Linked DNA regions of Marinobacterium aestuarii. The protein of the gene in region 1 binds, or shares a complex with, the protein of each later gene. Links are inferred from orthologs where the notes say so. Each region holds a gene or a part of one and is shown in the gene's direction. Other genes may lie near its edges. The genes, in order: iscU and A8C75_RS13220.

Region 1 (14,814 bases):
ATGATCCGGCTGGCGGGTGCGATCGCCGATCCACAGCATGTGAGCTGAACAGTCGTACCAGTCGTTGGTTTGGCTGTCGCGCCGGGTGAGTGCCTGTTCGTACCCCAGCAGCAAGGCCTCGTGGGAGGTGTAGAGCGAGGTTTCCTTGATCTGGGGAGTGTTCTGGGCGTGGACGCCGCAGGCTTCCATAAAGGCCAGGGTCTGGTCGATCTGATCGGCGAGGTGCTGGTATTTTTCACCCAGCGGGCTTTTTTCCACGAAGCCCAGATTCCAGCGATGTACCTGGTGCAGGTCGGCAAAGCCGCCCTGGGCGAAGGCGCGCAGCAGGTTCAGGGTGGAGGACGACTGGTGATAGGCGCGCAGCAGGCGTTGTGGATCCGGAATGCGGGCTTCGGCGGTGAACTCGATATCATTGATGATATCGCCGCGATAGCTTGGCAGTTCGATGCCGCCGCGCGTTTCCATATCGGTGGAGCGGGGCTTGGCAAACTGGCCGGCCATGCGACCGATCTTGACCACCGGACAGCTGCCGGCAAAGGTCAGTACCACCGCCATTTGCAGCAGCAGCTGGAAAGTATCCCGAATCTTGTTGGCGTTGAACTCGGAAAAGCTCTCGGCACAGTCGCCGCCCTGCAGCAAAAAGGCACGGCCTTCGGCAACATTGGCCAGCTGTGCGTGCAGTGAGCGGATTTCACCGGCAAAAACCAGCGGCGGCAGCGCGTTCAGTTCGGCTTCCACGGCACTAACGGCACGAGGATCTGTGTAGGTCGGTTGCTGCACGATGGGCTTTTCGCGCCAGCTGCTGGGGCTCCAGTCTTGCATGGTATTGGATTCTGTCTGATGTCAATTTAGAGGAAGGCAACAGTGTACGGGATCATCGACAAGAAACAAGGCCCGCCGTGGCTCTGGGGCCTGTACTGGCGCTGCTGGTGCGGCATTCTCAGGGGCCTTCTCCGCGTTTCTTTTGTGCTTGTAGCCGTCGCACGTGGGTGACAGTTTAACGGGGCAGAGTACCTGTCAGGCTTGAGTTGGTTTCTTGCTAGGCCTATCTTCAGGCCTTTGCTATCGAGTGTTAACAACAGTCAGGGGAGAGCGCTGTGTCTAGGGATGATTGGGAAAATGGCTTGCGGGTTCGCACCGAAGTCATGGGTGAAGAGTTTGTCAGCCGGGCGCTGGAGGGTGCCAGTGATTTTACCCGGCCGATGCAGGACTGGCTCAACGAGCATGCCTGGGGCTCGACCTGGCAGCGCGAGGGTTTGCCGCGCCAGACCCGCAGCCTGGTGACCATTGCGATGCTGGCGGCGCTAAAGGCGCCCACTGAGCTGAAGGGGCATGTGCGGGGCGCGTTGCGCAATGGCTGCACTGTGGCGCAAATACAGGAAGTGCTGCTGCAATCCCTGATCTATTGCGGTGCGCCGGCGGCACAGGAGGCCTTTCGTGCGGCCCGCGAGGCGATAGAAGATTGGGAGTCGAGCGGCGGCAACTAGCCCACGGGGCAGCCTCAGCCTCAGGCGGTCTTGATGCCGCTGAGGTTGCGGAACGAGACTTCCTTGGCGGTATTGAGGAAGTCCACCATGAACTCGGATGATTTCTGGTCTTCGCGGATGGCGGCGTAGAGGGTGCACCAGACGCCCTTGTCGCCCAGCGGACGGGCGGCGATGTAGTCGCGCTCCAGGTATTCGTGTATCGCCCAGTTGGGCAATGCCGATACACCGCGACCGCTGGCGACCAGCTGCAGGATCATCACGGTCAGTTCGGCGGTGCGAATTTCAGCCGGATCAATGCCGGCCGGATCCAGGAAGTGGTTGAAGATGTCCAGCTTGCCGTGATCCACCGGGTAGGTGATCAGGGTTTCCTGGCTCAGGTCTTCGGCATGTATGTAGCGCCGTGCCACCAGGCGATGCTGCTTGGCGATGGCCAGCACTGATTCGTAGCTGAACAGCGGAATATAGATGATGCCGTTGCGGGTTTCGGGGTCGGAGGTGATGACCAGGTCGAGGTCGCCGCGGGCCAGGGCCGGCAGCGGCTGAAAACTGAAGCCGCTCGACAGGTCCATTTCGACTTCCGGCCAGTGCTGGCGAAAGTGATCGATGGTGGGCATGAGCCATTCAAAACAGCTGTGACATTCGATGCAGATGTTCAGTCGCCCGGCCTCGCCACCTGCCAGGCGGGCAATATCCCGTTCGGCATTGCGAATCATGGGCAGCACATCATCGGCCAGGGCCAGCAGGCGCTGGCCCGACGAGGTAAAGCAGATGGGCTTGGTCTTGCGGATGAACAGTGAACAGCTCAGTCGCTCTTCAAGATCCTTGATCTGGTGGGAAAGGGCGGATTGGGTCAGGTGGACCCGCTCAGCGGCTTCGACCAGGCTGCCGGCGTCGCGCAGGGCCGCCAGAGTCTTGAGATGCCTTAGTTCCACCATGCCTGGTACCCATCCTGAATGAAATAAACGAAATTATAGCGGTAAACGCGACGGCCCGTCGGGTCGCGGTAGCGAACCTGAGCCAAATAGAGGGTATCGGACGCGAAATTGCGCATCGGCGGGCACAGTGTACAGCGGCCCACTGATGCGCTTGAAACCTACTTGACCAGCAGGAATTCCAGCAGCGCCTTTTGGGCGTGCAGGCGGTTTTCTGCTTCGTCGAAAACAATGGAGCGGGGATCATCCAGCATGTCTTCGCTGATTTCCTCGCCCCGGTGGGCCGGCAGGCAGTGCAGGAAGACGGCGTCGGGGTTGGCCAGGTCCATCAGTGCGGGGCTCACCTGGAAACCGACAAATTTGCGCTCGCGCATGCGCTGCTCGTCTTCCTGACCCATGGATGCCCAAACGTCAGTGGCGATCAGGTCGCTGCCGCGCACCGCTTCCTGGGGGTCGCGGAACAGCTGAATGCGGTCACCATGCTCTTGCAGCAGTGACTGCATGGGTTCAAAGCCTTCCGGACAGCAAATGTGCAGGCGGAAATCCAGCAGGGCCGCGGCATTGATATAGGAGTTGCACATGTTGTTGCCATCGCCGATCCAGACCGCAGTCTTGCCTTGAATCGAGCCGCGATGCTCGTGGTACGCCTGCATGTCAGCCAGCAGCTGGCACGGGTGATAGTCATCCGTAAGAGCGTTGATGACCGGCACCCTGGAGTACTGGGCGAAGGTTTCCACGGTTTCATGGCTGAAGGTGCGGATCATGACCACGTCGACCATGCTGGAGATAACCCGGGCACTGTCTTCGACCGGCTCGCCACGGCCAAGCTGCGTATCCCGCGAGGACAGGAACATGGCGTGGCCACCCAGTTGTGCCATGCCGGCTTCGAAAGATACGCGTGTACGCGTCGAGGCCTTTTCGAAAATCATGGCCATGACGTGGTTCTGCAGCGGCTCGTAGACGACGCCGTCATTGCGCATTTTCTTCAGTTCGCCGGCCCGTACGATGAGCTGTTTCAGCTCTTCGGAGGACAGGTCTTTAAGTGTTAAAAAATGTCTCGTGCTCATAGGTAGTATCTGCTTAAGCAGGTCCTCTGAGAGCGGCGGTCGAGGTTAAATTTCCCGCTCGTCAGCCGCATATATCTGGATCAGTTTTGACAGCGTGTTAACCAGCAGGTCTGCTTCGCTATCGCTCAAAATCAGGGGGGGCAGCAGTCGTACAACGCGGCCACCGCCGGTTACATTCAGCAGGATGCCCTTGACCTTGGCCAGCACCGCAAGTTCGGTGCCTGCTTCTGTCAGCTCAATGCCGATCATCAGGCCCTTGTTGCGGATTTCCCGAATGTAGTCCGAATCGCCCAGCTGGGCGCGAAAACCGTCGCAGATGCGCTGGCCCAGTTGCTCGGCGCGCTGGCAGAGGTTTTCGCTCTGAATGGTATCAACCACAGCCAAGGCCGCAGCGCAGGCCAGTGGGTTGCCGCCGTAGGTCGAGCCGTGGGTGCCCGGAGACAGGATAGTGGCAGCTTTGCCAGCAGCCAGACAAGCACCAATTGGCACGCCATTGCCCAGACCTTTGGCTGTTGTTACCACGTCCGGCAGGATGGCGTTGTGCTGATACGCAAAATATTTGCCAGTACGGCCGTTGCCGGTCTGGACTTCGTCCAGCATCAGCAGCCATTCGTGCTCATCGCAGATGTCGCGCAGCTGGTTGAGGTAGTTGTCGGCGGGAATGCGAATGCCGGCTTCGCCCTGTACCGGTTCCACCAGGATGGCAACCACATTGGGGTTGTTGGCGGCGATGGTACGAATGGCGTCGACATCATCGTAGGGTGCACGTACGAAACCGCTGACCAGGGGTTCGAAACCCACCTGCACAGCCCGGTTGCCGGTGGCGCTCAGGGTGGCAAGGGTGCGGCCGTGAAAGGAGTTTTCCATGACAATAATGGCCGGGTTGTCGATGCCTTTCTGGTGGCCGAAGCGACGTGCCAGCTTGATGGCGGCTTCGTTTGCCTCTGCACCTGAGTTGCCAAAGAACACGCTGTCCATGCCGGCGATGGCGCACAGGCGTTCGGCCAGGCGCTCCTGCAGCGGAATGGTGTACAGATTCGAGGTGTGAATCAGGCGGGAGGCCTGTTCGCTGATGGCGTGGGTGACGGCCGGGTGGCTGTGACCCAGGCCGCACACGGCGATGCCGGACAGTGCATCCAGGTACTTGTTGCCGTCTGTGTCATACAGCCAGGCGCCTGCGCCATGGTCGAAGGCAACCGAGAGCCTGTTATATGTATTCATGATAGGCGTAGCTGCCATGTTCGTGCTCCCTACAACGCAAAAAGGCAGCCCTGGCTGCCAAACAAAAGAAAGGCATTCTATTGACTGGCATTCATTTTGGCAATGGATGTCGTGCGGGCAGACGTTCGCGGCAGTGGCGGACGAGGGCTAATGCGTAAAAAACGCTCACGGCCGGGGTTGAAATACCGCGCCTTTGGCGCAATATACTGGCCTGTGTCAGGTGGGTAGAAGTCGGCGTGCGGGTGTTTTTTGCCTGACTCTTTTGCTCGGATATATGGTAGGCTGATACAAGGCGTTCGCGCACGGCGGACTAGAGTTTCACTGTAGTTTTAAAGGTGTATCAATGAGTGTGATCGATACTATCAAAGAGCAGGTCGAGAAAAATACCATCCTGCTTTATATGAAGGGCACGCCGCGTTTCCCGCAATGTGGTTTTTCATCCCGTACAGTCGAAGCTGTGATGAATTGTGGCGAGCGCTTCGCGTTCGTGAACATCCTGGAAAACCCTGAAATTCGTGCCGAGCTGCCCAAGTATGCGAACTGGCCGACCTTCCCACAGTTGTGGGTCAATGGTGAGCTGGTGGGCGGTTGCGATATCGTCTGCGAGATGGCTGCCAATGGTGAGCTGGAAACGCTGATCAAGCAGGCCGCAGCGAACCAGGCTCCTGAAGAAGAAGCCTGAGTTAATACAGCATTTATTCTTTCGGCGTGATCGCGCACAGTGGTCACGCCGAAGTTTTTAAGCGTTGAAATACGACGACTAACGGAGAAGAGAAGTAATGGGCGTACTAGTTGGCAAGCAAGCACCGGACTTTACCGCAGCGGCTGTTCTGGGCACTGGCGAAATCGTTGATTCCTACAACCTGAAAGAAGCCATCAAGGGTAAATACGGCCTGGTTTTCTTTTACCCGCTGGATTTCACTTTCGTTTGCCCGTCTGAGCTGATCGCACTGGATCACCGTGTTGCGGCATTCAAAGAGCGTAACGTTGAGGTTATCGGTGTTTCCATCGATTCCCAGTTCTCGCACAACGCATGGCGCAACACCCCTGTTAATCAGGGTGGTATCGGTCCTGTTAAGTACACTCTGGTGGCTGACATCAAGCACGAAGTCTGCCAGGCGTACGACGTTGAGCACGCTGACGGTGTTGCATTCCGCGGCGCTTTCCTGATCGATCAGGAAGGTAACGTACGTGCACAGATCGTCAATGACCTGCCGCTGGGTCGCAACATCGACGAGCTGATTCGTCTGGTTGACGCGCTGCAGTTCCACGAAGAGCATGGCGAAGTTTGCCCGGCTGGCTGGAACAAGGGTGACAAGGGTATGAACGCTTCTCCGGAAGGCGTTGCCGCTTACCTGGCTGAAGAATCCGGCAAGCTGTAAGCCTGCCTGCTGTGCGGGTCGACTCCCTGGAGTTGGCCTCTGCAGATATGAAAAACCCGTCTTCGTGACGGGTTTTTTGCGTTTGGGCGCGGGTTGCTGTTGATGGTCTAGTCGTCGTACTGACGGCTTTCCAGTACCATGTCCCAGCCGCCCAGATCCTTCCAGCGGTTGATGATGGCGCAGAACAATTCGGCGGTCTTGACGGTATCGTAGAGCGCGGAGTGGGCTTTCTTGCCATCGAAATCGATGCCCGCCACGTCGCAGGCCCGTGCCAGGACGGTCTGTCCATAGGCAAGCCCTGCCAGGGTGGCGGTGTCGAAGGTGGAAAAGGGGTGGAAGGGGTTGCGTTTGGCGTCGGTGCGGCTCGCCGCAGCCTGAATAAAGCTGTGGTCAAAGGCGGCGTTATGGCCAACCAGAATCGCGCGCTTGCAGTTGTGTGCCTTGATCGACTTGCGGATGGGCTTGAAAATATTTTCCAGCGCCAGGGTTTCGGAAATGGCGTTGCGTTCAGGGTCGAAGGGGTCGATGCCGGTGAAGTCCAGTGCGGATTGCTCCAGGTTGGCACCCTCAAACGGATCAACCGCCTCGTCGAAGCTTTGATCGATCATCAGATAGCCGTTTTCGTCCATCGTCAGAGTGACGGCTGCGACTTCCAGAAGGGCGTCGGTGCGGGAGTTGAAGCCCGCCGTTTCAACGTCAATAACGACGGGCAGAAAGCCGCGAAAACGGTCTGCCATCAGTTGCGGAATGGTGCTGTTGCTCAAGAGGAGTCCTTAATTGCCGCGCGTGCAGTCGGTGAGTAAGGCGCTATTCTAGCAACCCAGGCGCGCAGCCTCCATTGCTGAACGCATATTCCCGTAGAGTCGAGGCAGTTAAGGGTATATGTTTGTATCGCCGCAGGCCTTTTGTCGGGCTGGGTGTTAAAGGAAATGGGGTTCGGGTCGATACACTTGAGTGTGTTCTGGTTCCTGGTTGGGGTGATAAATTTGCTGTGCAGACTTTCGTTGCTATTGCTCGTCTGGCTGGGTGCCGAGACTGCCCTGGCGGTCACCTATCGGGCTGCGATTGACGATTCGCGCTGGGAGCTGGAGTCCTCCAAGTTCAGTTGCCGTCTGAGTCAGGCTGTGCCGGCTTACGGGCGGGCGCTGTTTGAGCGCGAGGCGGGGGAGGATGTGCGTTTCAGCCTGCGTGCGGTTGAGCAGGTGAATGCCTCGGCGCAGGCGTTGCTGGTGGCTGAGGCGCCGCCCTGGCGGCCGGGCGCGGCGCCGCAGATGATTGCGACGCTCAAGGTGGATGCCGCCAGTGGTGATATTGATGTCGCCTCGAACTACGCCCGTCAGATGCTGGCGTTTCTGTACAAGGGGCTGGTGCCCACATTTACCCGTACCGACTGGCAGGGGACCGCGGAGGCGCTGCGGGTCGGGGTGTCGGCGGCGAATTTTGGTTCGGCCTATCAGGACTACAGTGGCTGCGTCGAAGGCTTGCTGCCGGTGAACTATCGTCAGGTGGCGCGCACGGCGGTGCTGTTTCCGCCGGCAACTTATGTGCTGTCTGATTCGGCCCGGGCGCGACTCGACCTGATCGCGCTCTACGTCAAGCATGATGACAGCGTGCAGTCGGTCTATGTGGATGGTCATTCCGATAATCTGGGGCGGCGTCTGCTGAATCGGGACCTGTCGAAGAAGCGGGCCGAGGCTGTGACCGAGTACCTGAAGGCCAAGGGCATGGATGAATCCATGATCACCATGCGCTTTCATGGCGAGCGTTATCCGGTGGTGCCCAATAATTCGGCGGCGAATCGGGATCGCAACCGCCGCGTCACTATCCGTCTTGAGCGTGAATAGCCTTCTGAGTCCCGTGCTTTGCTGATATAATACTGCGTTTTTTCGCCAACAGATTCTTTGCCCGGTTGCTGTCGTTGTGGGTCCTTGTGCTCGCTGCCGGCTGTCGGGTGATTTCATGTGGAGCCAATAGATGTCGGATATTAAAAAGGTTGTGCTGGCCTACTCCGGCGGACTTGATACGTCTGTTATCGTCCGCTGGTTGCAGGATACCTATAATTGCGAAGTGGTCACCTTTACTGCCGATCTGGGGCAGGGGGAAGAGGTTGAGCCTGCGCGTGCCAAGGCAGAGGCTCTGGGTGTAAAGGAAATTTACATCGAAGACCTGCGTGAAGAGTTCGTGCGTGACTTCGTATTCCCGATGTTTCGTGCCAATACCGTGTACGAGGGTGAGTACCTGCTGGGTACCTCCATCGCACGCCCGCTGATTGCCAAGCGACTGATTGAAATAGCCAACTCAACCGGCGCCGATGCCATTTCCCATGGCGCGACCGGCAAGGGTAATGATCAGGTGCGTTTTGAGCTGGGTGCCTATGCGCTCAAGCCGGGCGTCAAGGTGATCGCGCCCTGGCGTGAGTGGGATCTGACGTCCCGCGAAACCCTGATGAAATATTGTGAAGAGCGCAATATTCCGGTCGATTTCGCAGGCAAGAAGAAAAAGTCTCCGTACTCCATGGACGCCAATCTGCTGCATATCTCCTATGAAGGTGGTGTGCTGGAAGATCCCTGGGCGGAAGCGGAAGATGATATGTGGCGCTGGTCGGTGTCGCCTGAGCAGGCGCCGAATGAGGCGACCTACATTGAGCTGACCTACGCCAAGGGCGATATCGTTGCCATCGATGGCGAGGCTATGTCTCCAGCGACTGTGCTGGAAACGCTGAACCGGATCGGTGGTGCAAACGGCATTGGTCGTCTGGATATCGTCGAGAACCGCTTTGTTGGCATGAAGTCCCGTGGCTGTTACGAGACGCCGGGTGGCACCATCATGCTGCGTGCTCACCGTGCCATTGAGTCCATTACGCTGGACCGTGAAGCTGCGCACCTGAAAGACGAACTGATGCCGCGTTATGCAGAGACCATCTATAACGGTTTCTGGTGGTCTGAAGAGCGCAAGATGATGCAGCAGTTGATCGATTACAGCCAGCGTCACGTGAACGGTGATGTGCGCCTGAAATTGTACAAGGGCAATGTCGAAGTTGTGGGTCGTCGCTCTGTCGATAGCCTGTTTGATGAAAGCATTGCGACCTTCGAGGACGATGCCGGGTCCTATGATCAGAAGGATGCAGAGGGCTTTATCAAGCTGAATGCGTTGCGTATGCGCATTGCGGCAAGCAAGGGTCGCAATCTGCTGGAAGACTGATCGGCGTCTGATGCTTCAAAAAGCCCGCGGCCGGGTCCAGGTGTGCGTTATCTGAGGCCTGTCGCTCGCCTGGAGTTTTGACAGAATCCGGAACTCACTTGGTGGGTTCCGGATTTTTTATGCGTCCTGGCTGGGTGGGCTCTGTATTGATGTTGTGGCAGAGGTGGGGGTGTGGGCAAAAAAAATGCCAGCCGGTGAATGTTACCGGCTGGCATTTTTTGCAGCTGCGAGCTTTAAGTGTTGGCGGGCGCCCTTACTTCAGTGATTCGTTCAGGGTAGGGCGAATGCTTTGCAGCAGGGCCTTGAACATTTTCGGGTTGCCGGCCACCAGGTTGCCGCTGGTGCGATAGCCGGTGCCGCCGGTGAAGTCGCCGACCAGGCCGCCGGCTTCCTGCAGTAGCAGCATGCCTGCTTCGATTTCATTCTGCTGCAGGCCGATCTGGAAGAATCCGTCCAGGCGTCCTGCAGCGGTGTAGGCCAGGTTCAGGGCTGGAGAGCCGCCGTTGAAGGTCTTGCCGTCTGCCAGGATGATGTTGCGGAACATTTCCTGAAATTCGTTCAGGTAGAGCTTGTCGCTGGTGCGGCCGATAAAGCCGGTGCCGATCAGTGAGCCCTGGATGGTTTTGCGGTTACTGACGCGCAGGCGCTTGCCGTTGAAGTGGGCGCCGTAGCCGCGGCTGCAGGTGAATTCCTCGCCGGCCATCGGGTTCAGGACTATGGCATGCTCGATTTTGCTAGTGCTGTGACCAGACATGCTGATGGCGAAAACAGGGAGGCCATTGGCGAAGTTGGTGATGCTGTCGATCGGGTTGATGTTCCAGGTGAAGGTCGGGCCTTCCTGTAGCGGAGCGTGTTCCCCTGAATATTCACCGACGATAGTGTGGCTCGGGTAAGCCTTCTGGATCGTGTGCACCATGGTCCGCTCGGCCTGTACACAGGTCTCGTTCAGGAATTCAGCGACGCCTTGCTGCTCGGATTTGATCAAATCAAGGCGCTCTACAGCACGTGCGATTTGCTCTCCTGCAAGACGCGCAGCGCGCAGGGCAATGTTTACCATCGGTTGCATCAGTAGGGACCTAATATGTAGCGAGCCAAAACCCGGCATTATACAAAAACTGTGGCGCTGGAAGAACACTAATTCACCTAAAACGGCCTGTTCTGTTAAAATATCGCCCCCTTGAACCTATCAGGCGCGAAAAATGCTCGAGAATATCCGCATTGTGCTGGTCAATACCTCCCATCCGGGCAACGTTGGCGGCGTGGCGAGGGCGATGAAGAATATGGGGTTGTCTGACCTCTGTCTGGTTGCCCCCAATGACTTTCCCAGTGAGGCGGCGGTGGTGCGTGCGTCCGGCGCAACCGACCTGCTGGATAATGCCCGCATCGTGCCTGAGCTCACCGATGCTGTGGCGGACTGTCATCTGGTGATCGGAGCCAGTGCCCGTGGCCGTCACATACCCTGGCCGGTAATAGACCCGCGGGAAATGGCGGCGATTGTGTCCGAAGTGCAGCCGCAGCTGCGTGTTGCCATCGTTTTCGGGCGCGAAGATCGGGGTTTGACCAACGAAGAGCTGCATTGCTGTCATCAGCATGTACATATCCCATCGGTTGAGGGTTTCAGTTCGCTTAATCTGGCGGCTGCGGTGCAGGTTATCGCCTATGAGTTGCGCATGATGGCGCTGTCGGGTGCCGCAGTCGAGAAGCCGCGCTGGGGTACGCCCTGGGATATCGATCTGGCCGACAGTGGCGAGATTGAGCGGATGTTTCAGCATCTGGAGAGCACTCTGGTTGATATCGAGTTCCTGAATCCGGACAATCCCCGTCAGTTGATGCCCCGGCTGCGTCGCCTTTTGTTGCGTGCGGTGCCGGACAAGGTCGAGGTCAATGTGCTGCGTGGCATTCTGACGGCGGTGAACAAGAAAGTCGGCGGTGGCTGAAACGTGGTGCTGCTGTTGGCGTCGGGTTCGTATTAGCCGACTGTTTTAGTAGGTTAAATAGTTGACCGTTTTTGTAGGCTATTGCATAATGCTTGCACGAGTCGCCCGGTGTCGAGAGGAAGCTTATGCGATTGACCACCAAAGGCCGTTATGCAGTTACAGCGATGCTTGATTTGGCGTTGCACGCAGGGAAAGGCCCGATCAGTCTGGCCGATATTTCCGAGCGTCAGGGTATCTCGCTGTCCTACCTTGAGCAGCTGTTTGCCAAGCTGAGACGCAACGAGCTGGTGCGCAGTGTGCGAGGGCCCGGCGGTGGTTATCAGCTGAGTCGTGATCAGGTACACATCAATGTGGCCGAAGTGATCGACGCGGTGAATGAGTCGGTTGATGCTACGGGTTGCCACGGCAGCGGTGACTGTCAGTCGGGCCAAACCTGTCTGACGCACCATCTGTGGTGCGACCTGAGCGAACAGATTCATGCATTCCTGAGCAGTATCACTTTGCTGGACCTGGTTCAGCGCAAAGATGTACAGCAGGTTGCCAAACGGCAGGATCGTCGTTATGTAGATCAGCTGATTATGAGTACGGGTGAAAAAACGCCTGCCGATCGCAAGGCGGCGGTGTAACCGATTTGTACCGGAGATAGAGAATGAAGTTGCCGATTTATCTGGATTATTCCGCCACCACCCCGGTTGACCCGCGGGTTGCGGAAAAGATGATTGAGTGTCTGACGATGGAGGGTAACTTTGGTAACCCTGCATCCCGCTCTCATCTGTTTGGCTGGAAGGCCGAAGAAGCGGTTGAAAATGCCCGTCGCCAGGTGGCTGATCTGATCAATGCCGATCCGCGCGAGATCGTCTGGACCTCCGGTGCGACCGAGTCCGACAATCTGGCTATTAAGGGCGCGGTGCATTTCTATCAGAAGAAAGGCAAGCACATCATCACCTCGCGCATCGAGCACAAGGCGGTACTGGATACGGCCCGTCAGCTGGAGCGCGAAGGTTTCGAGGTCACCTATCTGGACCCCAACAAGGAAGGCATTATTGAGCCTTCGGTCGTTGCGGACGCCATCCGTGAAGACACCATTCTGGTGTCCCTGATGCATGTGAATAATGAAGTCGGTACCCTGACGGATATCGCCGCTATTGGTGAAATCACTCGAGCCAAAGGCATCATCTTTCATGTAGATGCCGCTCAGAGTGCGGGCAAGGTCGATATCGACATGAGCAAGCTGAAGGTCGACCTGATGTCCTTCTCGGCGCACAAGGTCTACGGCCCCAAAGGTATCGGCGCTCTATACGTCAGCCGCAAGCCGCGTGTTCGCATTGAAGCTCAGATGCACGGTGGCGGTCACGAACGTGGCATGCGCTCCGGTACTCTGGCGACGCATCAGATCGTAGGCATGGGCGAGGCGTTTCGTATCGCCAAGCTGGAAATGGCGGCTGAAAACGAGCGTCTGATCACCCTGCGTGATCGCCTGCTGGCGGGCGTCAAGGATATGGAAGAGGTTTATGTAAACGGATCTCTGACTCAGCGTGTACCGGGCAACCTGAACATCAGCTTCGCTTTTGTTGAAGGTGAGTCTCTGCTGATGTCGCTGAAGGATCTGGCGGTGTCTTCGGGATCTGCCTGCACCTCGGCGAGCCTGGAGCCTTCCTATGTACTGCGTGCTTTGGGTCTGAACGACGAAATGGCACATAGCTCAATCCGTTTCTCCATCGGGCGCTTTACCACCGAAGACGATGTCGATCATGTGATCCAGGACATCCGCGGAGCGGTAGGCAAGCTGCGAGAGTTGTCTCCTCTGTGGGACATGTTTAAAGATGGCGTTGATTTGAGCAAGGTCGAGTGGGTTCACCACTAAGGCAGCTGCGGACGAATAAGAGGATATAGTCATGGCTTACAGCGAAAAAGTTATAGATCACTACGAAAATCCACGTAATGTCGGCAAAATGGACGCTGCGGATCACAGTGTGGGTACCGGCATGGTCGGCGCTCCGGCCTGTGGCGATGTAATGCGCCTGCAGATCAAGGTCAGCGATACCGGTGTTATCGAAGATGCCAAGTTCAAGACCTACGGTTGCGGCTCTGCAATCGCGTCCAGCTCCCTGGTGACCGAATGGGTCAAGGGTATGACGCTGGATCAGGCGGCTGAACTGAAAAACACCCAGATTGCTGATGAGCTGGCATTGCCGCCGGTGAAAATTCACTGCTCGGTTCTGGCTGAAGACGCCATCAAGGCTGCGGTTGCCGATTACAAGCAGAAGCAGGGCAAGTAAGGCTTCATCTATTCAGCTGTGGCGCCGCGAAACATGCGGCGCGGGGAAGTATTGACCTATGGCTATTACCATGACACCGGCCGCTGTCAAACATGTGGTCGGCTATCTTGAAAAACGTGGGCACGGTGAAGGCGTTCGTCTGGCCGTCCGCACGACGGGGTGTTCAGGCATGGCATACGTGCTTGAATTTGTCGATGACGTCGAGGCACAGGACGAAGTGTTCGAGGCCAGTGGTGTCAAGGTTGTAGTGGATCCAAAGAGTCTGATTTATCTGGACGGTACAGAGCTGGATTATGTACGCGAAGGGTTGAACGAAGGTTTTCAGTTCAATAACCCGAACGTGCGTAACGAATGCGGTTGTGGCGAAAGCTTTAACGTCTGATCCAGTTCGTCCGGAGTCGCATGGATATCAAGCAAAACTTCTTTGAGTTTTACGGCCTGCCCGAGGTCTTTGATATAGATCTTGGGCTGCTGTCGCAGCGTCATCTTGAACTGCAAAAGAAACTCCATCCCGATCGCTTCGCCCACCTTTCCGACCAGGAACGCCGACTGTCTGCACAGTACACAGCCTATCTCAATGAAGGCTATGCCACCTTGCGTGCGTCCTTGTTACGGGCTCAGTACCTGCTCAAGTTGCAGGGTATTGATACCCATAACGAGAGCAGTGCACCCATGGATCCCGTGTTCCTGATGCAGCAGATGGAGCTGCGCGAGCGGCTCGAAGATGCGCCGCAGCATGCAGATCCCGAGTCGGAACTGGCTGCGCTGGGGGAGGGGGTCGAGCAGATGATGGCGCCCTTGCAGGCCGAGTTTCGCAGTCAGATTGCTATCCCCGCCGAAGCCTCGCTCCATGCCGCTGCTGCGGCCGTCAGGAAGATGCAATTCCTGGATAAGCTGAGGCGTGAAATAGAGCGTCTCGAAGACGACTTGTACTGATTCTGAGTTGAACAAATGGCCTTGTTGCAAATAGCTGAACCCGGACAGAGCCCAGATCCCCACAAGCGCAAGCTCGCGGTGGGTATTGATCTGGGTACCACAAATTCACTGGTCGCGACGGTTCGCAGTGGCGAATCCGTGACTCTGCCGGATGAGCAGGGGCGGCATACGCTGCCATCCGTCGTGCGTTATCTTGCCGAAGGTGGGCCCGTAGTGGGTCATGACGCCCATGCCCAGGCGGTTACCGATCCCTTCAATACCATCCAGTCCGTTAAGCGCCTCATGGGGCGCGGTGTTGCTGATATCAAGAAACTGGGTGATGAGCTGCCCTACCGGTTTGAGCGTCTGGACGAGGGCATGCCCTATCTATCG
Region 2 (14,918 bases), 1.6 Mb from region 1 along the record:
GCGCGCCTGCGCACGGTACCGGAGATTTCCAGCGTCTGTGAAGCCACGGCGGACGCCATCCCGGCCGAGGGCGACCTCTACTGCTGCGAGCAGGACCTGGCCGGCTGCGCGGGCCTGGCCCTTGGCAGCCCCACACGTTTTGGCAACATGGCCGCCGCGCTTAAGTACTTTATCGACAGCACCAGCGCGCTCTGGCTCTCCGGCGCCCTGATCGGCAAACCGGCGGCGGTTTTCAGTGCTTCATCCAGCCTGCACGGCGGCCAGGAAAGCACCCTGCTAAGCATGATGCTGCCCCTGCTGCACCACGGCATGCTGATCACCGGCCTGCCTTACAGCGAGCAGGAGCTGCTGACCACCCAGACCGGCGGCACGCCCTACGGCCCCACCCATGTGGCCGGCCCCAAGGCCGGACGCAGCGTCGATGCCACCGAACTCAAGCTATGCCAGGCCCAGGGCAGGCGCCTGGGTGAACTGGCGCTGAAACTCATACCCCGGAGCCCGCAATGAAAACCACCCTCGACAAAAACCTCGATGCCAAGGTACGCATCGCACGCCTGCTGACCCTTGGCAGCTACGGGGCACTGCTGGGCCTGCTCAGCGTCTGGTATCTGTGGCTGGCGCCGGCGCCCGGCGATCGCCCCTGGGTAGTGTGGCTGTGGCATCTGCTGCCGCTGCTGGGCTTTGCGCCCTCGGTCATACTGGGCAAGCCCCGCGCCCACGCCTGGCTCTGTTTCATGCTGTTGCTGTTCTTCATTGAAGCGGTACTGGCGGCCACCCACCCGGCCACCTTTGGCCTGGGCCTGAGCTATGCCATTCTGGTCAGCGTGCTCTTTGGCGCCGCCATGTATTACGCCCGCTGGAAGAGCCAGCTGTTGCGCAGCACCCAGCAACACTGATGCCGGACGCTCCGATGCCCGATATCGACCGCCTGCGCGCCGACTTCCCCATTCTGGGGGAGCAGGTACAGGGCCTGCCACTGATCTACTTCGATAACGCCGCCACCACCCAGAAACCCCGGGTGGTGATCGAGGCGCAATCCGAGTATTACCGCCACAGCAACGCCAATGTGCACCGCGCCTCCCACTGCCTCAGCAGCCGGGCCACCGAGGCTTTCGAGCGGGCGCGGGAAAACGTGGCGCGCTTTATTGGCGCCGCCAGCCCGCGGGAAATCATCTGGACCCGCGGCGCTACCGAGGCCATCAACCTGGTGGCGCACAGCTACGGTCGCTCGCAGCTGCACGCCGGTGACCTGATACTGGTGTCAACGCTGGAGCATCACGCCAACATAGTCCCCTGGCAGCTGCTGGCGCAGCAGATGGGGGCGCGCATTGAAGCCATCCCGCTGCTGGACGATGGCAGCCTGGATCAGGCCGCCTACCTGCTGCTGTTGCAGCAGGGGCCTCGTCTGGTGGCGCTGACCCATGCCTCAAACGCGTTGGGCACCCTGAACCCGGTGGCGCAGATGACCCGGGCGGCCCAGGCCGCCGGTGCCAGGGTACTGATTGATGGCGCCCAGTCGACCCCGCATCTGACCATTGATGTACAGGCACTGGGCTGTGACTTCTTTGTGTTTTCCGGCCATAAAGTGTTCGGACCCACCGGCATAGGCGCACTCTGGGCACGGGAATCCTTGCTGGACGCCATGCCGCCCTGGCAGGCCGGCGGCGAAATGATCGAACATGTGAGCTTCAAAGGCACCCGCTTTGCGGGACTGCCGTTCAAGTTTGAAGCCGGTACGCCCAATATCGCCGGCGTCATCGGTCTGGATGCTGCCATCGGCTATCTGCAGCAGTTCGATCGCAGTGCACTGGAAGCCCACGAAATGCAGCTGCTGACCCGGGCACTGGAGCTGTGCAGCGCGATTCCAGGCTTTAGCTCCGTCGGCACTGCCCCCCGGCGCGTCAGCCTGATGTCGTTTTGCATTGATGGAATGCACCAGCAGGATCTGGCTCTGCTGCTGGATCAGCAGGGTATCGCCGTGCGTGCCGGCCACCACTGCGCCATGCCCTTGATGCAGCGACTTGGCCTGCCCGGAACCCTGCGCGCCTCCTTCGCGTTTTACAATACTCTGGCGGAGGTCGAGCACTTTGCCGCCGTGCTCAAACAGATTGTGCTGGAGCACCAGGCCCCTGCCCCACGGGATAATGCGCCTCCCAAACCGGGGCCACAGAGCCAGCAGAGTCCCCAGCAGGAAGCGCCGGAATTAGCGGCAGCGGCGTTGCTGCAACGCCTCGACGCCAGCCGCGGCTGGCAGGCGCGCTATCGGGAGATCATGCTGCTGGGCAAGAACCTGCCCGCCCTGGATGTCGCACAGCGCAGTGACAGCAACCGTCTGCACGGCTGCGAGAGTCATGTCTGGCTGATTGTCGACTATCGCGGCGGCAAGCTATGGCTGCAGATGGACTCCGATGCCCGCGTTATTCGCGGCCTGATCGCCCTGCTGCTGGCGCTCTTCAACGGCAAGCGTCCACAGGAGATTCTGGACTTCGACCTGCAGGGGCTTTTCAAGCGACTCCAGCTCATGCAACACCTGAGCCCCTCCAGAGGCAATGGCCTGAAGGCCATTGTCGATGCGATCTATCAGCACGCCCGCACCAGGAACAGTGATGCGCGCGGCTAGTCGCTCTGGGTGCTGGGCGCCGTTATAACGCTGCCCTGCGCAGCGGCGGTTAGATCCGGCTCCGCGGTAGCGGGTTCCGGATCACCCAGACAGATAATATCCCTGTACGCATAGCCTGTTTCCAGCATCGGTTTGATAACCTTGAAATAGGGTGACACATCAAAGTCTCGCGGCGTAAACAGGCTCGGATGGCGCCGGAACAGGCGCACCGGAAAACCTGCATTATCGCTGTGCACTACCTCGGGCAGAATCGGATAGGCAATGGTCTGAAAGGCTTCGGCAATCAGCGATGAGCAGATCGCCCGGGTCGGGTCACCACTGCCAAGGTGCAGCATATGGCGGCGCCAGTGCGACGGAATCGGGGGCGTGGGAAACAGAAAGCGCGCCAGATCAAAAATATTCTTGTGGTCATACTGCTGCCCCAGGCGCGCCATCAGATAGTCGGTCATGACCTTCACTTCGGCCGCCTCCAAACCGACAGGACGGCAAATGCGGGTATGGTAGGACTCATAACGCTGCAATGAGAGCGCCCGCACGCCAGCCGAGACATCGGCCTCGATCAGAATGCGCGCCTGGGCACCCAGCTCGGGCCCATCCAGTGCATGGCCGATACAGAAAGCCGCGTGGGACCAAGTCGATTGCGTCAGGTACTTGATGGCCGTACTGATGCGACTGGTGCCTTCGATGAGCAGCACATCGCCGGGCTGCAGGCAGCGGTGCAGCTTGTCGGCGGAGCTCGTCGCCTTGGGCGCCAGCCCATCGCGAGGGTGGGACAGGTACACCGACAGCCGGTGACCCATGAACTCCAGCATTTGCCACATAACCGCGCCTCAGATCCGGTTGGACTTCACGGGGCCAACACCCCCACTCCGGCAGCACCTTCGACAGCCCTTCACCAAGGTACACGCCCGCCCATAATCACGGCGAAACCCTCTGCGGAATTCAACGGGCGTCACCCTGCCAATAAATCTGATAGTACATTCAACATAGACGCTTTGCCATTGTTGCAAATAGCGTGATAATACGGGATCAATCGTTGCCCGGACCTCCGTATGAATCTCGATAACCTGCGCTATTTTGTGCGCGTGGTTGAAGCCAACAGCTTCACCGCCGCCGCCGAACGTCTGGGCACGCAAAAATCCACCCTGAGCCGGCGCATCTCGCAGCTCGAGGATGAACTGGGTATTCGCCTGCTGCAGCGAACGACCCGCAAGCTGCACCTGACCCCGGATGGCGAGGAACTGTTCGAGCGTTGCCGGCCGCTGATTTGCCAGCTCGAAGATGCCCGCCACCGCTTGAGTGTCAATCAACCGGAGCCCCAGGGACGGCTGAGACTCACCATGCCGACGGAACTGGCACTGGCCATGCTCGATAACGTCATGGCGAGCTTTATGCAGCAGTATCCGAGAATCCAGATGGAGGTCGAGCTGACATCAAGGGTCATCGACATGGTGGAAGAAGGCATAGACGTCGCCATTCGGGTCGGCGTACTGGAAGACTCCAGCCTGATAGCGCAGCCGGTCGCCAAGGTGGCCCGCGGCCTCTATGCAGCACCTGAATATCTGCAGCAGCGCCCGCCATTGCAAAGCCCCCATGACCTGCAGCAGCATCGCTATCTTGGCCTGCTGATGCGCTCGGACCCGCTGCATTTCGACAACTGGGACCAGAGCCACAGCCTGCAGATGGAGACACCGCTGCGTACCAACAGCCTGAACTTTATGCGTTACATGGCAAGACGCGGTTTTGGTATAGCCCGGCTGCCCTGTTTCTTTGCCCAGCCCCTGGTGGAGAGCGGAGAACTTGAAGCGGTACTGCCGCAATACCCGATCCTCAGTATCGCGCTCCATGCCCTTTACCCGAGCCGCCAGCACCTCAATCCCAAAACTCGCCTGTTCCTTGATCACCTGCATGCCGAGCTGCGCCAGCACCCCTGGGCCAGCGATGCACTGATCCAGCTGCCCGGCGCCAACGTAACCTGAGTGGAAAAATGCTCAGGCCAGACACAAAAAACTTCCCCTGCGCCCGACTACACTATTAAGATAAGTTTGTTGCATAGCAGCAAAATTCACCTTTTACTGCTGCGTGCAGCCTGTTTTGGCCCTTGAGCGATGCGTCCTTCAAGGCCTGGCTGTCAGGATCGGAGACCGACCTATGGACAAGTCCATTGTCCGATTTATCTTGCGATACAGCACACCCCAGCAGATTCGCCTGCTCTTGATGACGTTCTGTTCCTTCCCGCTGCTGTACGTGTCGCTGGAACTGCCCAAGATCATCATCAACGATGCCATCGGTGATGCAGCCAGTCTCAAGCAGGTCCTTGGCACCACCCTTGAGCCGATGTATTACCTGCTGGCGCTCTGCGGTCTGCTGCTGACAATGATTCTGATCAACGGCATGGTCAAGATGTACATCAACACCTACAAGGGCATCGTCGGCGAGCGCCTGGTGCGGCGCCTGCGTTATCAACTGGTCGAGCTGATCCTGCGCTTTCAGCCCAGGCGTTTTCAGATAGTCAGCCAGGGTGAGCTGATTTCCACCATCACCGCCGAAACCGAACCCCTGGCGGGGTTCATCGGCGACAGTATCGCGCTGCCTGCATTCCAGGGCGGCACCATGCTCACCATACTGCTGTTCATGTTCATGCAGGATCCGATACTGGGCATCGCCTCCATTGCGCTGATTCCGCTGCAGATCCTGGTCATTCCAAGACTGCAGCGCAAAATCAATCTGCTGAAAAAGGAAAGGGTCAAAACGGTGCGCCACTTCTCCCAGCGCATCGGCGAGAGTGTCGATGGCATGATGGAAATCCGCCTGCACGGCACCCGCCCCTATCACCTGGCCGAATTTTCCAAGATCCTGGGGGAGCTGTTCCGCATACGACTCGATATCTACAAGAAAAAATTCTTCATGAAGTTTCTCAATAACCTCATTAACCAGCTGACACCGCTGATGTTTTATTCCATTGGCGGTGTACTGGCCATTCGCGGGGACCTGACTATAGGAGCACTGGTCGCAGCCGTCGCTGCGCACAAGGATCTGGCCGCACCCTGGAAGGAGCTGCTCGATTACTACCAGCAGTATCAGGATTCCATGATCAAGTACGAACAGATACTGGAGCAGTTCCAGTCCCAGGACCTGATGCCCATTGTCACCGCCAGCGACACCAGCCCGGCCCAGCTGAACAACGGCATTAGCCTCGACAAGCTCTCGGTAGGCAGCGAGATCGGCAGCCGCCTGGTGCGCAACATTAACCTCAAGCTGCCGCCTGGCAGTGGCGTGGCCATACGCTGCAAGGATCCGGCGCGTTTGCGCGCACTGGCGCGCACCCTCATTCGAATCAACCCGCCCCTGAGCGGCCACCTGCTGTTTGGCGATGACGACCTTAAGGATCTGCCATCGGACCTGCTCGCCCGGGAGCTGACCTATGTCGGCCCCGATGCCTTCCTGTTTTCCGGCAATATGCTGCAGAACATCAATTACAGCATGCGGCTCAAGCCGCCCAGCGAAACACCGGAACAGATCGACAGCCAGCGCCTGTGGGAAATTCGCGAAGCCGAAGCCTCCGGCAACAGCACCGACCGCTTCGACGGTATCTGGACCGATTTTGCCCTCGCCCACGCCGAGAACTGGGAAGACATGCGCCACTGGCTGTATGAGGGTCTGAAGGTCGTGGGGGCCGATGAACTCATCTATAACGTGGGCATGAACGAGAAGTACAACCCGGCTGAGCGCCCACAGGAACTGTCCGACGGACTGCTCAGGGTGCGCCTGCAACTGTTGCAACGCGTGCCGGAATCCGGCCTTGAACACCTTGTCGAGCGGTTCGACCCGCAGCGCTACAACTGTGGCCTCTCGGTGGCACAAAACCTGGGCTTTGGTATCCCTTGCCCGCCGGTCAGTACGCCGGCCTCCATGGCGGCACATCCACAGATGAGCGCGTTGCTCGAACAGTTCGACCTCACCGATCATGCCCTGAGCTGTGGCCGGCGCATGGCCGCACGCCTGAGTGAGCTGGCGCTTGATGCCGGCCCCCTGGACCCCTTGCCCGATAATTTCAGCGACTTCGACACACCGGAATTTCGTCGCCAGGTCAGCGAACTGGAGCGTCGGGATCCCGCGCGCAGCAACGAGGACCGAACCCTGTTGCTAGAGCTGTTTCTGCGGATAGTGCCGCTGCAGCACGGCGACGACCTGCTGGACAGCGCAGTTGCCGAGCAGTTGCTCGCGGCCCGACAGGTGGTTATGGCCCGCACCGATTGTCCGCTGTGCAGCAGCTTCGATCATTTCAGCGAGGATCAGATCAGTGCCGGCCTGAGCGTGCGGGAGAATGTTCTTTACGGCAAGGTGATCGGCACCGAGCCCGCCGAATTGCGCCAGCTGCAGCAGCTCATCGATACCGCCATGCGCGATGAAGATGCCGAATCCATGGTCATGGTGTTGGCGGGTTTCACCCAGGTCGGCATTCGAGGTGGCAGCCTGCCGTTGATTGCGCGCCAGCGCATCCAGCTGCTGCGTGCCATCGTCAAGCACCCCAGGGTGCTGGTCATGCATGAAGCACTCACCGCCATGAGCCTGGAAGAGCGGGCCACCGTGTTGCGGCGGATCCGGGCCCGCCTGCCAGAACTGACCCTCATCTATCTGGACCAGGAAATTCCGCCGGGCGAGCTGTTCGACGCCCAGTACGAAATTACCGCCGACGAGTTGCATAGCCTCGAAACCGATCCATTACCCAGCCTTGCCAGCAGTAATCTGTAATTTTGCTACAGAACGCTATACTAGCCTGATCGCAGCCGCCAAGGCCGCAACTGCAACGGGATACAGGGGCAAAGGCCGGCGGAAAGACCCTGTCCTTGCCCCAAATAACTAGAGTCGACAACCTGAATGGAACACCGCATGCGCCAACTGATCTCTCTGCTGACCCTGTCACTGCTGTTCCTGGCAAGCCCACTCTATGCCCAGGATCTGGAAATCGAGGCGTTTTACGGTCATTTCACTGGCATTGCGGATGCCCAGGTCGCCGGCGAAGCCGAGCGCCGGCAGCTGTCGGTGCGCATTGAACCCAAAGACGATAACTTCGAAGTGGCCTGGGGAACCCAGGTCAAGCGAGCTGATCTCACGCAGAAAGAACACTTCTACCGCATTCTGTTCCGCAAGACGCGCCGTGGTGCCATCTATGCGTCCGCCATGCGCATGAATGTCTTCGGCAAGCATATCCCCATGGACCCCCTGGCCGGAGACCCCTTTGTCTGGGCCCGTATTCATGACAAGACGCTCACCGTTTACGCCATGATGATTACCAATCAGGGCGCCTACGACATGCAGATCTACGACCGTACACTGCGTGACGACGGCGATATGGATCTGGCCTATACCCGTATCCTGGACGGTGCAATCAGCAAGGAGATCACGGCCAGCCTCAAACGCGAGCCGTTATAGCGGCTAGCCCTCGCCCTGCTCCGGTTGCCGTGACCATGAGCGTTAAGTAATGATGAGAAGCCTTCGTGCTTAATTCAGCGCCGGCATGGCTCTACGCTCACCCCCTGCATCAATCCGCCAGTTAGCCGCGAATCAGTTCACAGCCCATAAAACCGGGCTGTGCGGCCATCAGACACTTTTATCCAACTGCCCACTGCCCGGCGGCCACATGTTCTGACCATGACAGGAGCAGCGCGGCTTAATACATGAAAATATCTAACTTTATTGACCAGAAAGGATCATTTGCTGCACATGCGTAACGGCGTTAATCTGGCGCCACTGGTTAGCGCTAAAACGCTCGGATCAAAACCACAGGCCATCGCACAGAGTGACAGCCGGGGCGGTCCTGAAAACCCAGTGACGGAGATATCTATGAACACTTTGTACCCGCACTATAATGCGCACATGAACTCAGCACTGAGCTACCCTGGCGGTCGTCGCGAAAGCGAAATCGAGTATATTTTCCGTATTGCCCGCGAAGCCGAAGCTGAGAAAAAAGCCGAACTGCGCGCTGCACGCATGCTGAAAATCAAAGCCTCGCTGCTGAACCTGCTGAGCAAGTTCCACTTCAGCCGTACCCCCAGCCTGCACGCCCTGCTCGGACGCTGAGCATGCAGTGCCAACGCCCGCTTGCAGCTCACCCTGGCCACAGGCTGAGCTGCAAGCGGCACAGGCGTCAATGCCAGCCGCCTTTCCCCTCTGACGACTCTGCCCACGCCCTAAAGCCAAACGCCAAAACGCCCAAAACGCCCAAAACATTCACAGCATCCCTTGCTCCCCCCGCTTAAAGACATCCCTTCTACGGCCGGCATTGAGCTGCGCTACAGAACTTCTTTCCAGATATAGCTGACTGCCATCAACAGGCACATGCCAACCACGAGCGGGCGAATAATCCGGCTGCCATGGCGAATCATGGTGTGGCTGCCAATCAGCGCGCCCAGAATCTGCCCCGCGATCATCGCCACACCCAGACTCCAGACCACCTTGCCACCTGCGATAAAGACCACCAGTGAAGCCACATTGCTGGCGCAGTTCATCACCTTGGCCGCTCCGGTAGCGCCCAGCAGGTTACGCCCGCGAAACCAGATCTTGCTGAAGGCGAAAAAGGACCCTGTGCCTGGCCCCAGAAAGCCGTCGTAAAACCCCACCAGCGGCGCAAGCGTCATGCTGTACAGGCGCCGGCTCATGCGCGCCGGCGTTTCCTCCAGCCCTGCGGTGGGCACCAGCAGGAAATAGAGCGCGATCACCACCAGTACCAGCGGAATCAGAAACATCAGAATGCCGGGATTAATAAACTGCACCAGCAGGGTCCCGAGTACCGAGCCCAGCAGACTCCCGACCACCATGCCACGCACATCCTCGAACCTGACGATTCCCCGGCGCAACATGGTCAGTGCCGCCGTCAGGCTACCAAAGGAGCTTTGCAGCTTGTTGGTGGCCAATGCCGCCACCGGCGGCACCTGGGCCAGCAACAGGGCCGGCAGCGTCAGCAGGCCACCGCCGCCTGCAATGGTGTCGATAAACCCCGCCAGCAGCGCAACACCAAACAGCGCCGCCAGCAACTCCGGTGACAAAACCAGATCCATGTAGTATTTCTCTCGCAAAATCGCTCAGAAACCATCTCGAACGGATGGGCCAGGTCCCGCACCAGCAACCCTGCCTTTGCAATGGGCTTTGGCGCGGCGCGCTGAACTCTACGCCTGCCCCAGGCCCCACACAACTGTCTGGTGCCCGCTTGTAGCAAAAACAGGAGTGAACTCTGGCAGACAGGCTTAGCTAGTCTTGCTGGCTGATTTTGCGGGGCTGCGCCGCTTGGCCGGAGCCTTGCGGGCGGACGTTGCAGACGCGCTCTTGCGGGGCGCTTTACGAGCGGCACCGCTCGCCGTACTCGTCTTGCGTCGACCACGCCCGGGGGTGGCGCTGCGAACGCCCTGCAGCCCCTGGGGTAACGTATTGCTGGCCGTCTGAATGAGTTCACCCAGTGCAGTCACCAGCGCCCCCATGAAGTCGCCGTAACTACCCTCACGCTGGCAGATGGCCTCCAGGCGCGCCTCCCACTGCGCCGTCATGTCCGGCAGTGTGGTTTGCCGCGGCAGGCTGTCGATCAGGCCACAACCTGCGGCCGTGGCGTGAATCGCCTTGCCACGACGTTCCAGAAATCCGCGCCTGAACAGTAGCTCGATAATACCGGCGCGAGTCGCTTCTGTACCCAGACCGTCGGTATCCTTCAGAATCTGGCGGATTGAGCGGTCTTCCACGAAACGGGCGATACCGGTCATGGCGGCCAGCAGGGTCGCATCGGTAAAGTGTTTGGGTGGCTGGGTCATCTTTTCCACCAGCTCCCCACGCTCACATTGCAAGACCTGACCCACACTGAGCGCGGGCAGCAGTTGCGTCGCCTCATCACCGGCGGGCTCCTGACGCCCAAAGAACGGTTTCCAGCCCGGCACTATGACTTCTCGGGCCTGGGTGCGAAAGCGCCCGCCGGCGATATCGATTTCCACCCGGGTTTCAAAATACTCGAAGTCAGGCAGAAACTGCCCCACATACTGGCGCGCGATCAGTTCGTACAGCTGTTTCTCCCGCCCCTGCAACCCGCTTGCAGCCTGCTTCTTCTCGGTCGGTATGATGGCATGGTGCGCATCTACCTTGCTGTCATTCCAGGCCTGGCTCTTGCGCCGGCTGTCCGTGGCCGCCAGTGCATCTTTCAGCGCTTCACTATTGTGACCAATGGCACCCAGCACCTGAGGCGCGCGCGCCAGATGTTCCAGCGGCAGATGGCGGCTGTCAGAGCGGGGATAGGTAATCAGCTTGTGCTTTTCGTACAGGCTCTGGCAGATATCCAGGGTTTCCTTGGCACTGAAACCAAAGCGTTTGGCGGCATCAATCTGCAGGCTGGAAAGGCTATAGGGCAAGGGCGCCGCCTGGCGACGACGTTTCTGCTCGACCTCAAGCACGGTGCCGGGCTGCCCGCTGATGCGTTGAACCACATTTTCGGCCAACGGCCTGGACAGCACCCGCCCGTCTTCGTCCTGATAGGGTGCACAGGCCTCGCTGGGCTGCCACTTGGCATGGAAGGCTTCCTGCGCAGCCGTCAGCAGATGCGCGCGTACCTCATAAAACGGCTTGGGTACAAAGGCGGCAATCGCCTGATCCCGGCGCACCACCAGCCCCAGCAACGGTGTCTGTACCCGGCCGACCGACAGCACGCCGTCGTACCCCACCTTGCGCCCCTGAATGGTGTAGGCACGGGTCATATTGAGCCCGTAGAGCCAGTCTGCCCGGGAGCGGGCCAGAGCCGAGGTGGACAGCGGTACAAATTCCCGGTTGGGTCTCAGACGCTGCAGTGCCCGCCGCACGGCGTCAGGATTCAGGTCGCTGATCAGACAGCGCTGCACCGCCGCACGCTTGGCATCCTTGACGCCCAGGTACTCGATAACCTCATCCACCAGCAACTGGCCTTCGCGGTCCGGGTCACCGGCGTGTATCAGCTGATCCGCCTCCTTGACGAGCTTGCGCAGTACTGTCAGTTGCTTGCGGGTCTTGGGCTTGGGCGTCAACTGCCACTGCTGCGGCAGTATGGGCAAATGCTCGAGGCGCCACTGCTTGAACGCCGGATCATAGGCATCGGGCTCGGCCTGCTCCAGCAGATGGCCGATACACCAGCTGACGGTATCGCCATTACCGGCGCGAATATAACCGTCGCCTTTTTGATGCGGCCTGGGCAATACATCGGCAATGGCGCGGCCGAGGCTGGGTTTTTCTGCGATATAAAGAATCATGGCGTCGATAACTGTATAAATAGACAGTCATATTAGCCGCAAGCCCTGCCCGGCGCCAGTGTCATACAAGGGACTGTAGTTATATAAAAGCAATCAGTAAGAACTTATTAGAATATAACCAGACAATCTTTAGTCGCGCGCAGTGCTATCCGTATAATGCCGCGCTTGCCGTCAGAATCATCCGCGCAGTCGCACTGCAGTGAACCTGACCACTAAGGCGTTTTACCCCAGCGCCCTGTTATTTATCCGTCGCCTACCCGGCGGCACACCCTTGGAGACTGCGATGCAACCCAGAGCGATCGCCCTGCTACCCCTGCTGCTGTTCCTGACACTCTTTATTGGCAGCGGTCTGTACTACCAGGCACAGGACACCGACTTTGCCTTCTACCAGATTTCAGCACCGGTGGCGATCCTGCCCGCCATAGTGCTGGCCCTGCTGCTCGGGCGCGGTGCGCTCAATAGCCGCATCGAGACCTTTATCAAGGGCGTGGGCGACAGCACCATCATCACCATGTGCATTATTTACCTGCTGGCCGGTGCCTTTGCCAGCGTCGCCAAGGCCGTGGGCGGTGTGGATGCCACCGTGAATTTCGGTCTCAGCGTGGTGCCTGAATCCCTGGTGCTGCCGGGACTCTTTGTGATTACCGCCTTTGTCGCCACCTCCATGGGGACTTCCATGGGCACCATCGCCGCCATCGCACCTGTGGCCGTGGGTCTGTCCGAGGCCACCGACCTACCGCTGACGCTCACCGTGGGTACCGTGATTGGTGGCGCCATGTTTGGTGACAACCTGTCAATCATCTCCGACACCACCATCGCCGCCACCCGCTCCCAGGGCTGCGAGATGCGTGACAAGTTTCGCCTCAACTTCATGATTGCGGTTCCGGCGGCCCTCGTAACCCTGGTGGTACTTTACCTGCAGGGTAGCGGCGGCAGCATCAATGCCCCGCAAGACTATGACCTGATCAAGGTGCTGCCCTATGTGGCGGTGCTGGTACTGGCGGTCATGGGGCTGAACGTCATGCTGGTGCTGCTCAGCGGCATAGTGCTGGCGGGCCTGGTCGGCCTGATCCAAATTGCCGACTACAGCCTGGCCAGGCTCTCGGCCGACATCTACGCGGGTTATGGCAGCATGCAGGAGATCCTGATTCTGTCACTGCTGATTGGTGGCCTGGGTGCCCTGATGAAACACCAGGGCGGACTGGAATTCCTTGCTCGCCTGATCGATCGGCTGGCCCGGGGCAGTCAGCGTCGCAGCGGTGAAATCAGCATCGCCGCCAGCGTGGTACTGGCCAATCTCGCGACCGCCAACAATACCGTAGCGATCATTCTCAGCGGCTCACTGGCACGGGACATTGCCCAGCGCCACGGGGTGGACCCAAGGCGCAGCGCCAGCCTGATGGATATATTCTCCTGCGTGGTCCAGGGCCTGCTGCCCTACGGCGCCCAGGTCCTGCTGGCAGGCTCCATAGCTGCGCTGTCGCCGCTCGAGCTGATTGGCAGCATCTATTATTGCTGGCTGCTGGGCATCGCCGCGATTATCGCCATCATTGCCAGCCTGCCGCGTCTGCTGGCACAGACCTCGGCTCTGCCCCAGGCCTGAAAGCCGGGCCTTTAGCCCTCGACCTTTCCGGCTCGTTCAGGCTGCTGCACCCAGTGCAGCAGCTGCGGATAAAAACACAGAAACGCCGCTTCGAGCGCCCCATAGTGGCGCTCAACCTCTTCTGCTGCACCATAGAGCGCGGTACGCCGACTCAGGCGCCCGGCGATGGAATCCAGCGCCCGATCGATCACCTCCAGCCGCTGGTAACTCAGCAACCAGTCGTATTCCCGCATGCGCTCGAAACGCGCCCGTGCAAGGGCCGGCATCATGTGCGCTTCGGGTGCCATGGTTGCGTAAACGGCGCGGCTAAAGTCAGCCAGGGGGTCAGCGTGAAATGACGCCCAGTGGCGCGCCAGGAAGTGATCGAACGCCATATCCACGATAATGCCGGCAAATCGGCGCCGCGGCGTCTCGATCAGCGCCAGGGTACGCAGTACATCAGGGTGCTGGTCGGTAAAGGCATCGACGCTGCGGTGCAGCCGAATCCCCTCGGCGATCGCCTGGGGCCAGGCATCCAGCGCTGCCCCCTTGACTGCATCACCGAGATAATTGCCGGTCAGCGAGCTGCCCGCCAGGGTGGCGAGGTGAAAGTGGGCCAGATAGTTCATATCGCCTCAGCGACTCTGCCGACGCGCCAGCACACGAGCCGCCGCATGCAGGGTCACACCCGCGAAGAGCGCGATCACCGCCGGCAAGGTATAGGGCAGCTCAGGCCCGCTATTCACCGGCTCATCAAAGATGGCCAGCAACAGCAGCGCAGGCGCCAGCAACAGCAGCAGCGATCCGGTCCATTGCAGCCCACGAGCCAGGGGAAGATTCAGCACACTGAGGTAACAGCCCAGCTGCACATTGAGCAGGGCCGCACAGAGCAGATAGATATGATTGGCGCGATACAACATGCTGTACACCTGAAGCGTATCGCCACGGTCTGGCAACTCCAGGTAGAGATAAAGCCCGGTCAGCAGGAACGCCAGCAGGCCCAGCAAACCGACGGTCAGGTGCAGGCAGCGCAGCAAGATCTTGCTACGATCCGCCTGTCCGGCGCGGGCATAAGGTTTGGTATCAATGGCAGATCGGGATTGGGACATGGAATTGAATGTAGCATGCCCGACGGGGTTAGGGCAGCCCCCACGGCTGGTCCGCTGTGCCAATGCCCGCCGCCCAGCGGCACTGTGCGCTCAGGAGCACCGGGCACAGAGCCCATACCCTCATGACGGGCGCCATCAGGCCTGATTGATCCGTCGCTCGCAACTGTTGAGCCACTCTTCATAGCTGACTCTCGGTAACTGGAACTGATCCCGCGTCGAGGTGTAGGTATCGGCGTGCATGCGGGAGATCGGGCAGTAGGCCGGTGAGCGCACATGCAGCCGCTCAGCATCGATATACTGATCCTGCACGTGCATGTTCACCACTTCACCAAAGATAATCGAGCGGTTGG

The links.
Region 2: the proteins of iscU (region 1) and A8C75_RS13220 are in contact, whole or in part, in a solved structure (PDB 5XT5), measured with the Bacillus subtilis proteins. The link is inferred for Marinobacterium aestuarii from one-to-one orthologs.

The regions. Positions count from the first base shown.
Region 1 is NZ_CP015839.1:1,378,067-1,392,880, forward strand. What follows is about bases 11,949-14,814. They hold iscU (Fe-S cluster assembly scaffold IscU), read left to right. Parts: upstream 11,949-13,122; coding sequence 13,123-13,506; downstream 13,507-14,814. Other genes in these bases: A8C75_RS06170 (IscS subfamily cysteine desulfurase), read left to right, coding at 11,949-13,091; iscA (iron-sulfur cluster assembly protein IscA), read left to right, coding at 13,577-13,888; hscB (Fe-S protein assembly co-chaperone HscB), read left to right, coding at 13,909-14,442; hscA (Fe-S protein assembly chaperone HscA), read left to right, coding at 14,458-14,814. In the rest of the region: A8C75_RS06105 (class II 3-deoxy-7-phosphoheptulonate synthase), read right to left, coding at 1-822; A8C75_RS06110 (carboxymuconolactone decarboxylase family protein), read left to right, coding at 1,098-1,487; A8C75_RS06115 (LysR family transcriptional regulator), read right to left, coding at 1,508-2,422; argF (ornithine carbamoyltransferase), read right to left, coding at 2,581-3,486; A8C75_RS06125 (aspartate aminotransferase family protein), read right to left, coding at 3,532-4,725; grxD (Grx4 family monothiol glutaredoxin), read left to right, coding at 5,051-5,389; A8C75_RS06135 (peroxiredoxin), read left to right, coding at 5,487-6,089; rnt (ribonuclease T), read right to left, coding at 6,197-6,853; A8C75_RS06145 (flagellar protein MotY), read left to right, coding at 7,094-7,933; A8C75_RS06150 (argininosuccinate synthase), read left to right, coding at 8,064-9,290; A8C75_RS06155 (inositol monophosphatase family protein), read right to left, coding at 9,544-10,356; A8C75_RS06160 (RNA methyltransferase), read left to right, coding at 10,490-11,227; Fe-S cluster assembly transcriptional regulator IscR, read left to right, coding at 11,353-11,853; more of A8C75_RS06170, read left to right, coding at 11,877-11,948. UniProt on the Bacillus subtilis protein: Part of the SUF-like system that mediates the biosynthesis of iron-sulfur (Fe-S) clusters. Acts as a sulfurtransferase and thus transfers sulfur from SufS to SufB.
Region 2 is NZ_CP015839.1:3,011,384-3,026,301, forward strand. Bases 296-3,265 are described here. They hold A8C75_RS13220 (SufS family cysteine desulfurase), read left to right. Parts: upstream 296-910; coding sequence 911-2,620; downstream 2,621-3,265. Other genes in these bases: wrbA (NAD(P)H:quinone oxidoreductase), read left to right, coding at 296-507; A8C75_RS13215 (DUF2069 domain-containing protein), read left to right, coding at 504-896; A8C75_RS13225 (C40 family peptidase), read right to left, coding at 2,617-3,265. In the rest of the region: more of wrbA, read left to right, coding at 1-295; more of A8C75_RS13225, read right to left, coding at 3,266-3,441; A8C75_RS13230 (LysR family transcriptional regulator), read left to right, coding at 3,673-4,599; A8C75_RS13235 (ABC transporter transmembrane domain-containing protein), read left to right, coding at 4,772-7,375; A8C75_RS13240 (hypothetical protein), read left to right, coding at 7,514-8,056; A8C75_RS13245 (hypothetical protein), read left to right, coding at 8,468-8,704; A8C75_RS13250 (TSUP family transporter), read right to left, coding at 8,917-9,681; A8C75_RS13255 (DNA topoisomerase III), read right to left, coding at 9,868-11,877; A8C75_RS13260 (Na+/H+ antiporter NhaC family protein), read left to right, coding at 12,161-13,480; A8C75_RS13265 (acyl carrier protein phosphodiesterase), read right to left, coding at 13,492-14,088; A8C75_RS13270 (hypothetical protein), read right to left, coding at 14,095-14,568; A8C75_RS13275 (flavin reductase family protein), read right to left, coding at 14,704-14,918. UniProt on the Bacillus subtilis protein: Type II cysteine desulfurase that acts as the initial step in the SUF-like Fe-S cluster assembly pathway.